Regions from separate parts of the Peribacillus sp. FW305-BF15 genome, predicted to be linked through region 3. Evidence: predicted binding sites of a transcription regulator. Region 3 holds the regulator's gene; each other region holds the start of a gene.
The links. Region 3 encodes Rex, which represses fermentation and respiration genes when NADH is low (regulators of the CRP and FNR family bind a similar motif). Its sites were predicted from a motif close to TTGTGAAATATTTCACAA; they were not measured.
Positions count from the first base shown of each region.

Region 1: AC3WLU_RS05705 (DUF1641 domain-containing protein) is a predicted target of Rex. The motif match lies at 1,818-1,835, and genes of this name have one in related genera.
Region 2: qoxA (cytochrome aa3 quinol oxidase subunit II) is a predicted target of Rex. The motif match lies at 1,566-1,583, and genes of this name have one in related genera.

Region 1 is NZ_JBYSYV010000004.1:165,205-169,498, forward strand. It holds gene AC3WLU_RS05695 (hydantoinase/oxoprolinase family protein) at 1-920, opposite strand, end outside; gene AC3WLU_RS05700 (hypothetical protein) at 1,393-1,563, opposite strand; gene AC3WLU_RS05705 (DUF1641 domain-containing protein) at 1,885-2,316, shown strand; gene AC3WLU_RS05710 (NAD(P)/FAD-dependent oxidoreductase) at 2,356-3,537, shown strand; gene hxlB (6-phospho-3-hexuloisomerase) at 3,650-4,201, opposite strand; gene hxlA (3-hexulose-6-phosphate synthase) at 4,198-4,294, opposite strand, start outside.
Region 2 is NZ_JBYSYV010000052.1:6,678-10,971, reverse strand. It holds gene AC3WLU_RS26445 (hypothetical protein) at 253-567, shown strand; gene qoxA (cytochrome aa3 quinol oxidase subunit II) at 1,703-2,626, shown strand; gene qoxB (cytochrome aa3 quinol oxidase subunit I) at 2,700-4,294, shown strand, end outside.
Region 3 is NZ_JBYSYV010000042.1:3,468-7,761, forward strand. It holds gene AC3WLU_RS25700 (ABC transporter ATP-binding protein) at 1-1,634, opposite strand, end outside; gene moaC (cyclic pyranopterin monophosphate synthase MoaC) at 1,768-2,274, shown strand; gene AC3WLU_RS25710 (redox-sensing transcriptional repressor Rex) at 2,308-2,967, shown strand; gene AC3WLU_RS25715 (YdiK family protein) at 2,996-3,208, opposite strand; gene AC3WLU_RS25720 (CPBP family intramembrane glutamic endopeptidase) at 3,205-3,930, opposite strand; gene groES (co-chaperone GroES) at 4,264-4,294, shown strand, end outside.

The DNA.
Region 1 (4,294 bases), on a different contig from region 3:
TTGGTAATTCGCAAATCTCCTTCATGCATCAAGGAAATATCGGTGCTCGTTCCTCCCATATCCAGACCAATGGCATTATTAAAGCCGCAAAGCTGGGCGATATGTTTACTGGCAATCGCACCTGCAGCGATTCCGGAGCTTGCAAGTCTTGCCGCATAACGGGGAACGGTTTGGGATGTCATCACCCCTCCGCCTGAGTGAAGCACTAATATGTCATCTTCATATCCTCGTTTATTCATTTCACCTTCAAGGGTTTTAATATAGTTGCTGACAGTCGGTCCCAAAACGGCATTGACGATCGTCGTACTCATGCGCTCATGCTCAAAAATCTCAGGAAGGACTTCACTTGAAATGCATATATAGACATCCGGGAGTTCCTCCTGGATGATTCGTTTCACTTTCGCTTCATTGCTTCCATTTACATACGAGTTCATGAAGCAAACCGCAATGGATTCGGTACCGCGTCGTTTTAATTTCCTTGCCAGTGACCGTACTTCCTCTTCATTGATTTCCGTCAAGACATTCCCAGCAAAATCGATGCGCTCTTCCACTTCAAAACGGTCTCTTCTTTGAATATACGGTTTGGCTACATCATCATATGTATCCCATAACTCAAGCTTGGTTCCTCGGCGGATTTCCGATACATCCCGAAATCCAGCGGATGTGATCAATGCTGTCTTTGGCAGTTTCCTTTCAATCAAGGCATTGGTGCCCACTGTTGTACCATGGGAAAAAACTTTTATATTTTCACAATCGATTTCCGCTTTCGCAATTCCATCCAAAATACCGACCTCTGGATTCAGAGGAGTAGACGACGTTTTCGTAATGGAAATTTCCTTCGTGCTTTCATCAAAAACGAAAACATCCGTAAATGTTCCGCCTACATCAATTGCGAGCCTAGTTTGCTTCGTACCTATCATATAATTCCCACCCCTGCTACAAGATTTAAAATACTTTATACCTTTTGACATTGCCTCTCGCCATTTGCATCGCTAAATACAACTGTGTGAATGAGTAGTAGCCAGCCGCTGGATTTTCTCAGGCCAAAAACGGGACAAGGTGAATGATGAAATAAAAAAAACCAGTCATATCAATGAGAAATAATTGATATAACTGGTTTTTGATCTAGGATTAGCTTCGCTGGCCAGCGAAGTCTATTAGATTCGACAGTTATTTATAGATTCATCTTTTAAGTCACCGAGTCCATTTTAGGCGATGGCAGAGTAGAAAACTACCTGTTTACACCATGGCTATATACCTTATCTTACGTCAATTCATGATAAAGTCAAGGGTATTTTTAGAATATTTAAACAACTATACTTTGAGAATGAGGAGTCGATTTATTACAAAAATAAGTAAGCATAACTGTGTGGCTATGCTTACACAACAATATTATTTATCAGGTGTTTCCGATGTGCTTTCCTCGCTGTTTTTGAGGTAAACTTCAGAAATTCCATTCATACCTTCGATTAGTTGCGCTTTAGTATATTCCATACTGCCAACCAGTTTATGAAGCTTCTTATCATTATTCTCTTCTGTAAGTTTAGATTCTGAATCCGTCACATTTTTTCACCTCCATCATTTAGGATGGCAAATCAAGATGGAAATATGTACGACAGGCGTCGATGGCAGACACCCTCTTACAGTATACTTTAGGTAAAAACAGGTAACTTTCATTAATATCTGTACTTCAAATAAGCAGGAAAAGATGATTTTATGAATCTTTTTTAAAAAATCAGCTGTTTTCAAGCCACTAAAGGGATATACTATAGTTTAGCTTTTATTACATTTTTGTTAGTATTTTTTCTCGTCTCACATTGTGTAATATTTTACAAGTTTTTCTAATTACATCAACAAAATGCTTATTGCAAAGGAGAATTGGATATGTCAGAAACGATTACCCAATCACAAACTGAACAACTTAATGCCCGCCAAAAACAATTAGATGTACTGGACCAATTATTAAAGCCTGAGGTTCAGGAATCATTGAACACTTTAGTCGAGCAGTTACCAAAACTAACTGAGTTAGTGAATATTTTAACAAAGTCTTATGATTTCGCTCAATCGGTTGCGACTGATGATGTGTTGAAAAATGATACGGTCAGCGCAATTTCGGAGATCGCGACACCTGTGGTCCATTCAGTGAAAGGGCTTGCTGCTAATGCCATCGAGGCTAAGGATCGTGCAGAAGCGAATAATGATGTGATCGGTCTTTTTGGTCTGTTAAGGATGATGAAAGATCCGGAAGCACAAAAGCTTTTCCGTTTCGCCCAAGCATTTCTTGAAGTCTCTGCAGAACGTAAAAACCAAAAATAATTTGATGAACTTTCAATCAGTAAGAACGGGGGATTAACTATGTCAAAACAAATCGTCATCTTAGGTGCAGGTTATGCAGGATTACTATCTGCCTTATCCGTACGTGAATATTACAAAAAGGATGAAGTGCAGGTTACAGTGGTGAACCAATTTCCAACGCACCAAATCATCACTGAATTGCACCGTCTTGCAGGCGGATCCATTTCTGAACAAGCCGTTTCCATTCCTTTGGAAAAGCTTTTCAAAGGAAAAGATATCGACCTTGTCATTTCCAAAGTGGAGTCATTCTCGGTCGATAATAAAGAAGTGAAACTTGCCAATGGTTCCACATTATCTTATGATGCCCTGGTTGTTGCTTTGGGAAGCCAAACAGGATTCTTCGGCATTCCGGGACTTGAGGAAAACAGCATGGTCTTGAAATCCGTTAATGATGCTAACAAGATTTACAAACATATCGAAGATCGCATTCGCGAATATTCTCAAACGAATAATGAAGCGGACGCAACCATCGTGATTGGCGGCGGCGGATTGACGGGCGTTGAGTTAATCGGTGAAATCGTGGATCATTTCCCTAAAATCGCCAAAAAGTTCGGAGTGGACTTCAAGGACTTGAAAATCAAGCTTGTGGAAGCTGGTCCAAAAATCCTTCCGGTACTGCCTGATCACTTAATCGAACGTGCCATGACAAGCTTGGAAGCACGCGGCGTTGAATTCCTGACAGGTCTGCCTGTAACGGGTGTTAAAGGAAATCAAATCGAATTGAAAGACGGACAGACGATAACGGCCAATACGCTTGTTTGGACAGGCGGAGTTGCGGCTCTTCCTATCGTAGGCGAATCAGGCCTTGAAGTGGATCGCGGCAAAGCAACCGTCAATGAGTATTTGCAATCCAAATCCCATAAAGACGTATTCGTTGTCGGCGACAGTGCCGTTGCTTTCCCTCCAGAAGGCGGCCGTCCATATGCTCCTACTGCACAAAATGCTTGGCAAATGGGTGAGCTTGTTGGATACAACCTATATGCAGCATTTGAAGGCAAGAAGCTTGAAGAATTCTCACCTGTAAACTCAGGTACACTTGCGAGCCTTGGCCGTAAGGATGCAGTTGCAACCGTTGGGGCCAATAACACGTCCCTTAAAGGCCTTCCGGCTACATTGATGAAAGAAGCAAGTAATGTTCGCTACCTATCACACATCAAAGCCCTATTCAGCCTGGCTTATTAATTCATGATCACCGTGACATGTTCACGGTGCATGCCCTTTATTCCCGTTTGGGAGTAAGGGCATTTTTCATATCAAAAAAAGCGGGCACCCGCTGAAGGGGTCCCGCCATATTTCACTCTACATTACTATGTTTGGAATAAGTAAGCTCGTGGCTGATGGACTCGGTTAATGAATAGTCCAAGCATACTGCATCACATAAAACATGTACACATTGATCAAACAAAGAACTTAACGGCTGGACGCTTTTCGTTTCATGTTCCAAGCGATTTTTCGTTGCTGCCGGTATCACCAAGACCTCATGAGAGACATTCGCCAATTCCGATTGGTCATTCGTCGTGATCGAAAACACCTTGCATCCCACTTCCCTGCCTTTTGCTGCAACTGATATCACACTTTTGGTCGAGCCGCTCCCGCTAATGGCTATGATCAGATCGCCTTTCGAAATAGAAGGGGTAATCGTTTCCCCGACTGCATAGACGTTTAAGCCAAGGTGCATCAATCTCATCGCAAAGGCTTTGGCCATGAAGCCCGATCTGCCTTCACCAACGATGAAGATCCTGGTGTCGGTCCGTAAATTTTTTAGGAGCACATCCGTTACCCCTTCGTCCATTTTGTGAAATACACCGTTCATTTCTTCTAAAATAACCCCAATTTCCTTCTTCAAACTTCCTTCACACCTTTCTTTCCATTCACCGTTTCCTTAAATAGACGGGCAGCTTCTGCTGGATTCTTTGCTTTTGTAATCGCCGAGCCAATG
Region 2 (4,294 bases), on a different contig from region 3:
TATTCGGGATATAGTTCAATTCATCAGGGGCCTTTTATTTAGAAGTTTTTAATAGTAAACACAAGGTTAATATCGGGAAAATAGATAGTGCATTTGCACTGTTTTTTAAATTCTTCATATAGTCTTTAATACCTAAAAGCTAATAGTAGCGTGTTCTACTTGTCAAGGTTTCCATTGTGAATATGTTAAAATATAGAAAAGATTTGACAAATTTGTGAAATGTCATAAAATAGAAAGAAAGGGGATGAAATTATGGAAGCTAATCAGAAGATGTTAGATGCAGTGAAATGGGTATCGGGCACAGGTTGTGTAATCGGAATTATTATTTTTGCTTTAAGTTTCATTGTAAGCGATTACAATAAAGATTATATATTTACCTCCGTTGGAATCGCCATCACACTAAGCGCAGCTGCAATTTTTCTAGTTGGTATATTTTTTGTCCTGACAGAAGAAATGGTAATGAAAACACATAAAGGTGAAAGAATTGTACCGGAAACGACTAAAATCATAAAAATGAAGTCAAAGGCTAACACTCAAACAAAAAGAAGTACAGAATTCAGTAACTAAAACGAGGAATATAGCATAATGAGCATTCTATCATCAGATTTACTAACATGGATGAACGCCTGTCTAAAGAATTTGAGTCAAAGTGATCCGAATGATTGAATGCGCTTTCATTATGTGGAGGACTTGGATTAATTATCAGTTGGCTACTTTTTAATTCAATACAATATACTGCACTCGTTATGTATCAAAAATATGACCAACCCTTTCATTTAATGGAATACACACGATGTGCTCGGATATCCAAACCGAACTGCCCGAACGCAGGAAGTTCTAACTTTAAACTTTGAACTATATCCACGAGAAAAGGACATTTTTTAAAAGTCCTTTTTTTGTGGTTTTTTTTGCACTTTTACTTGAAGTTTCATTCAATGAGGAAGTGTGGGTTACAAAGGCGGAGTTTATTGAACAACCAAATGTCCTTTTCTGTAATTCAGACCTGTCCTGCTGACCGATAAACATCACTAGTTGCAACAAGTTTGGCCGACCCCTGAATTATTTCACATATGACTACTGGTAAACGGCTCGTTAGGAATACTGAAAGGGCAATAATTATTGCAAGGAGAAAGAGCCCAATTTACCCACTCGTTGTTTCCTTATATACATATAATATTGACCAGTGTTGGATCAATAGAGTTTGGAAGCATGGATTCAACATCATATCCAATGCGGCTACCATTTACCAACTTCCCTGGCCGAGTGTAAAAAATCCGTTTTAAATCATGTTTTCCAACGATAAATACCTACTTGACAGGATAGGTAATATCATTCATATTCTTGAGGGAGGTTGAGGCAATAAACACGGAGAATATAATGTGAAATTTTCATTTCATTATATTAGAGTAATAATAAATGGATAGTGGACCGGTAATATATGCAATCCTGTAATGATAAGTGAATTCCATAGGTATGTTATTAAACAATTATTATATTTCATTTGCTGAAGATTTTCGAACATTTCCGTTCATTTACCATCTTCTTACTGCTCTTTATTGAACTTTATGTGACAGATGTCACTTTGTATTGTCTTTTTTTAGACTTGGGATTAATATTGGTATGTCGGGGTTTGTGAACATGGTAACACTTTGTCCGAATAATTACCAATTGGAATTTTATTATGTAAGAAAGGGGTAGTACTATGAAAATAAAATGGGCTCTATTAACTATACTTTTTACTATTGCCACTGTGCTAACCGGTTGCGATAACCCATTAATGGTCTTGGACCCTAAAGGGCCAGTAGCTGCAACACAAGCAGATGTTATTATGATTTCGATATGGACAATGGCCTTTGTCGTCCTTGTCGTTATGGTACTGTATATCTTCATGATAATGAAATATCGTGCTTCCAAACAACGTGATGATTATGAACCGCCTCATATTGAAGGAAGTAAGGTTCTTGAAATAATTTGGGTTGCGATCCCAATTATAATCGTCGCTTTCCTATCCGTTGTTACTGTTAAAACAACAAATGAAGTTGAGGCAACACCTAAAGGATACGGAGATCAAGAACCTCTAGTTATTTACGCTTCATCTTCCAACTGGAAGTGGCATTTTAGTTATCCGGAAGAAGATATCGAAACGGTCAACTATCTGTTTATACCGACTAACCGACCAATCGAATTTAAACTTTACTCATTCGGTCCAATCTCAAGTTTCTGGATTCCGCAACTTGGAGGACAAAAATACGCGATGTCGGACATGGTTAATACGTTGCACTTAGCAGCTGATGTACCAGGTGAGTATATGGGTCGAAATTCAAACTTCAGTGGTTCAGGTTTTGCTCAGCAAACGTTCAACGTTAATGCATTGTCAGCAAAAGATTACGATAAGTGGGTAGATGAAATTAAAGCTACTGCTAAACCGATTACTGAGGAAAAATTCAATGAATTATTAAAACCTGGTCATGTGGGACAATCCACATACACTGGAACTCACTTAGAGTTTTCACCAGCTCCTGAAGGGGAAAATGCTGGTCATGACCACGGATCTTCTGATACTGAAGAACATGATTCCAAGGATTCACACGAGGAACATTCAGAACACAGCAACATGAATCACTAAGAATTAATTTCGTTCGATAAAACAACTAGGTTTACAAGATAAGGAATATTTTCCTGAAAGGAGTCACAAAAGTATGGATTACTTTGATCGATTTGCCGTACCTCATCCAAGTCCTGCGATTTATGCATCCATGGTTGCCATTGGTTTAACCATGATTGCGGTTGTTGCCGGAATTACCTATTTTAAAAAATGGGGTTACTTATGGCGTGAATGGTTAACAACGGTTGACCATAAACGTATTGGTATCATGTACATCTTGGCAGCACTGCTTATGCTTTTCCGCGGTGGCGTCGATGCTCTTATGATGCGTGCTCAAACGGCTATTCCAGATAACGGTCTTTTGGATGGACAGCATTATAATGAGGTATTTACAACACACGGGGTCGTCATGATCCTGTTCATGGCTATGCCATTTATCATTGGGTTAATGAACATTGTTACACCATTACAAATTGGAGCGCGTGACGTAGCATTCCCACGTCTGAACGCAGTAAGCTTCTGGTTATTCTTCATGGGGGCAATGCTATTTAACATTTCTTTCGTAGTCGGTGGTTCTCCTGATGCAGGTTGGACATCTTACTTCCCGCTGGCAAGTAACGATTTCAGTGAATCAGTCGGTTCGAACTATTACGCGATCTCACTTCAAATCGCAGGTATTGGTACATTAATGACTGGTATCAACTTTATCGTAACCATCTTGAAAATGAGAGCACCTGGCCTGAACTTAATGAAAATGCCAATGTTCACATGGTCTATCTTGATTACAAACTTCATTATCGTTTTCGCTTTCCCTGTATTGACAGTGGCACTTGCGTTGATGACAATGGATCGTCTATTCGGAACTCAATTCTTTACGATGGCCAATGGCGGTAGCGATATGCTTTGGGCAAACTTGTTCTGGGTTTGGGGACATCCTGAAGTTTATATAGTTATTCTTCCAGCTTTCGGTATTTACAGTGAAATCATTTCGACATTTGCACGTCGTAACCTGTACGGGTATAATTCGATGGTTATCTCCATGGTAGCTATTTCTACACTATCTTTCATTGTATGGGCTCACCATTTCTATACAATGGGCCACGGTGCAATGGTTAACGGAATTTTCTCGATTACCACGATGGCAATTGCCGTGCCGACTGGTGTTAAGATCTTCAACTGGTTGTTCACACTTTGGAAAGGTAAAATCGTGTTTACCGTTCCAATGCTATACTCTTTAGCTTTCATTCCGATTTTCACGCTCGGTGGGGTAACAGGGGTTATGCTTGCCATGGCAAGTGCTGACTACCAATACCATAATACAATGTTCTTAGTAGCTCACTTCCATTACGTTTTAATCCCTGGTACTGTATTTGCCGTACTTGCCGGTTTCACGTACTGGTGGCCAAAAATGTTCGGTTTCATGTTGAGCGAAAAAATTGGAAAATGGTCGTTCTGGTTCATTATAGTCGGCTTTAATGTAACATTCTTCCCGATGTTCATCACTGGTTTAGATGGGCAGGCACGTCGTATGTATACGTACTCTGAATCAACAGGATATGGTCCATTGAATATGCTCTCTTTCGTTGGAGCGATTGGTTTAGCAATAGGTTTTGCACTTATTGTGTACAATATCTATTGGAGTACTCGTTATGCATCAAGAAATATCTCAAACGATCCATGGGATGCACG
Region 3 (4,294 bases):
AGTGCTTGGATTTCCGCTTGCTCCTGTTTCTTCTCTAGATAGTAATCATAATCACCGAGGAATTCTTCGTTGCCGTCTTTGGAGAGCTCTATCACTTTCGTTGCTATCCGATTTATGAAATAACGGTCATGTGAGACGAATAGAATAGTTCCCGGATAATCAATTAATGCATTTTCAAGCACCAATTTACTATCGAGGTCCAAATGGTTCGTTGGTTCATCAAGAATTAAAAAATTGCCTTTTTGCATCATCATTTTGGCTAGAGCAAGCCGGGCCTTTTCGCCCCCGCTTAGTGTGGAAACGGTTTTCAAAACATCATCCCCGCTAAATAGGAAATTACCGAGTACGGTGCGAATGTCCTTTTCCGGTTTAAGGGGATAGTCGTCCCATAATTCATTGAGTACGCGTTTATTGGAAACAAGGTTAGCCTGTTCTTGATCGTAGTAGCTGACTTCTACGTTCGTTCCAAAACGGAAATCCCCAGAAAGGGCAGGCAGCTTGGAAATGATCGTTTTCAATAAAGTTGATTTTCCAACTCCATTTGGGCCGACAAGAGCTATGCTCTCTCCTTTTGTCATCCGGGAATTAATATTCTTTGATACCGTTTCCCCTTCGTATCCGATAGCCAGGTCCTGGAGGTGGAGTACTTCATTTCCGCTTTGCCTTTCAATCTGGAAAGAAAAATTCGCGGATTTTTCATCACCTTGCGGCTTGTCCAGTACATCCATCTTTTCGAGCTGTTTACGTCTGCTTTGTGCTCTTTTCGTTGTGGAAGCCCTTGTGATATTACGTTGGACAAAATCGCGAAGCTTTTCGATTTCCCCTTGCTGTTTCTCGAACAGTTTCATGTCCCGCTCATAATCTTCCGCTTTTCCCTCTAGGTAAGAACTATAATTACCATGGTATTTTTTCATGTTATTCCGGGAAATCTCATATACCAGGTTTACTACTTTATCTAAAAAATAGCGGTCATGGGAAACAATGAGGACAGCTCCCTGGTAGCCTTGTAAATATTGTTCAAGCCAAGAGAGGGTTTCGATATCCAAATGGTTCGTCGGCTCATCCAGAATCAATATATCCGGTTTCCTTAAAAGCAGCTTACCTAAGGCAAGCCTTGTTTTTTGCCCGCCGCTTAAAGTGGAAATTGGGGTAGAATAGTCAAAGTCGGCAAACTGAAGACCATGCAATACGGAACGGATATCCGCTTCATATTGATAACCTCCCTTCTCTTTGAATGCCACCATCAAAGTGTCGTATTCATTCAGCACTTTTTGGTAAACCGTTTCGTTTTCAAAGATGTCAGGTCTGGCCATATCAGCCTCAAGGCGACGCAGTTCCTTTTCCTGCTCTATAAGGTCAGTGAATACAGTAAGCATTTCATCCCAAATGGTCAATGCGGATTCCAATCCAGTATCCTGGGCCATATAGCCGATGGTGACGCCTTTTGGTTTGATTATTTCACCGCCATCATGGGAAAGCTGCCCGGCAATGATTTTTAGCAGAGTGGATTTGCCGGCGCCATTTCGGCCGACAAGGGCAATTCGATCTTTATTTTGAACTTCGAGCTTCATATTTGATAAAATAAGTTCAGCTCCATAATATTTCGATAGTTGATTGATTTGTAATAAAATCATAGATTTCACCTCAATTGATTACTGTTAGTTTAACGTATTTTAGTTATTATCGGCAACAGCTTGGTTCCAAGCTGAAAGAAAAGCTATTACATAAAGTGGAATAATAGTGTATGATTTAGGAGGGGTTACTTAAATGGGAGACTTAACGCATTTTAATGAACAGGGCAGGGCCAAAATGGTCGATGTGAGTGCTAAGCCTGAAACAACCCGGACGGCAGTGGCTCAGTCGAGCATTTTATTGAATGATGAAATATATGGATTGATCACGAACCATAAAATGAAAAAAGGTGATGTACTGGCTGTTGCACAAGTTGCAGGAATCATGGCCAGCAAAAATACATCCAATATAATTCCGATGTGCCATCCCATTGCTCTGCAAGGGGTCAATATAGCCTTTGATTGGGAAAAAGAAGAACAAGGATATAGGCTTAGGATTGAAACGGAAGCTAAGACAAAAGGGAGTACAGGTGTGGAAATGGAAGCGTTAACAGCTGCATCCGTGACTGCCTTGACTGTTTATGACATGTGTAAGGCCATTGATAAGGGAATGGTGATCGGGCCTACATTCTTAGTGGAGAAAACAGGCGGAGTGTCTAGTAGCGATTATAAAAGGCAAGTAAAACGAACAGATAGAGATTAAGTTGAAAAGCATGTGTGAAGGCGGGGAAGAACAATGAACCATGACCCAAAGATACCGCAGGCAACAGCCAAAAGGTTGCCATTGTATTATCGATTTTTAAAGAACTTACATTCCTCAGGCAAACAAAGAGTTTCCTCGGCTGAGCTAAGTGAAGCCGTAAAAGTGGATTCTGCTACCATTCGCCGTGATTTTTCCTACTTTGGCGCGCTTGGGAAAAAAGGCTACGGCTACAATGTCAATTATTTATTATCCTTCTTCAGAAAAACACTTGATCAAGATGAATTGACCAAAGTCGCTTTAATCGGAGTGGGAAATTTAGGAACCGCTTTTTTAAATTACAATTTCATGAAAAATAATAATACAAAAATTGAAATGGCTTTCGAAGTATCTGAAGAAAAGGTCGGCAAGCGAATAGCTGATGTGCCCATCTACCATATGGATCAAATCGATACACTATTGCAGGAAAATAATATTACTGCAGCGATATTGACAGTGCCTGCACAGGTAGCCCAGACGATAACCGATCGTCTAGTCAAAGCTGACATAAAAGGAATATTGAATTTCACACCTGCACGGCTGACCGTGCCGCCATCCATAAGGGTCCACCACATTGACCTGGCCGTGGAACTTCAGTCGCTCATCTACTTCCTGAAGCATTATCCGGTAGTGGAAGAAGCGGCTTTGGAGGAATGAAAAAACGCTGCATTTATGCAGCGTTTTTTTATTTTTTCTTATTTTTTTGTGCGGCTTTAATCTTAAAGTGCAGCATGATCATGCGTAATCCCGATCCAAAATCAAGAGTCGCAATAAGGACAAGTATGTAGGCAAAGAGTCCCCATCCAGAAGAATTGACGGTTTGAATTGCGATAGCGGTAAAAAGAGCCCCTAAGCCTGCATAAATGATGCCCATGAATAATGGTGATTGACGTTTCATAATAAACCTCCGATGAAGGCCTGTGCAGTATCTAGCATCTTCTCAATATCCTCCCGATATACCACTTGAAGGATGATAACAAGCGTGTTCATCGCAATATGAGCGCTCATGGAAACGAGAATGCGGCCTGTTTTCGCATAAAGGAAAGCAAAAGTGAAGCCCATTGCCGTATATAAAAGAAGATGTTCAAATTCACCATGCGCCAAGCCGAAAATAACTGAGCTGATTAAAGCTGAAATAAAGAAGTTAAAGCGTTTATGAAGTGATCCGAAAATAATTTTACGGAAAATTAATTCTTCCAATATAGGTCCAATTACTGAAGTGACGAAAATGACCATGGGGACTTTGTAAATGAGTGAAATGAGTTGCTGCGTATTTTCAGATTCAGACTCCACCCCAAGCATTTGTTCAATGCTTCCGGCAATGCTTTGCGCAAAAAGAGCCATGAACACTCCTGCAATTGCCCATAATATGGACATGGATACGGAAGTTTGGTTTCTCGCGTCCAGCTTTTCCCTCATATCTTTTCTCATTAAAAAAAGAATCAAGAATAAAGCAGCGAGAAAACTGAAAACTATCCAGTATGCTGCAGATTTCACTTCGAGTTCATCAGCCGGCATTCCGGTATAAGACCCGATCAGCATGAAAATGGGTACCCCGACAATACTGGATAATTGCATGGCAATATAAGTGATGATGACGAACCAATATTCTTTTTTCAAAAATGAAAACTCCTTTTATAGTCACCCATCCGCTTGGAACGTTACTGACGTGGGGACAATCTATAAACGCATACTACAAAATGGTATCAAAAATTGGGGCAGAACACCACTTAAAGGTACCCCTAACATGACATTTCAATGACTATGTTTAGGAAATCATTATGCTAAAGTAGTTTACCCGTAATTTATCAGAAATTAATAAAAAATTTTCAATAAGATACTTGCAAAAAAGGCTCGGTTTATTTAATATTATAAATGTGTTAGCACTCGATGATGATGAGTGCTAATAATCATGAAACAAATTATCAAGAGAATATGAGGAGGTTGTTTCACTTGTTAAAACCATTAGGTGATCGCGTTATTA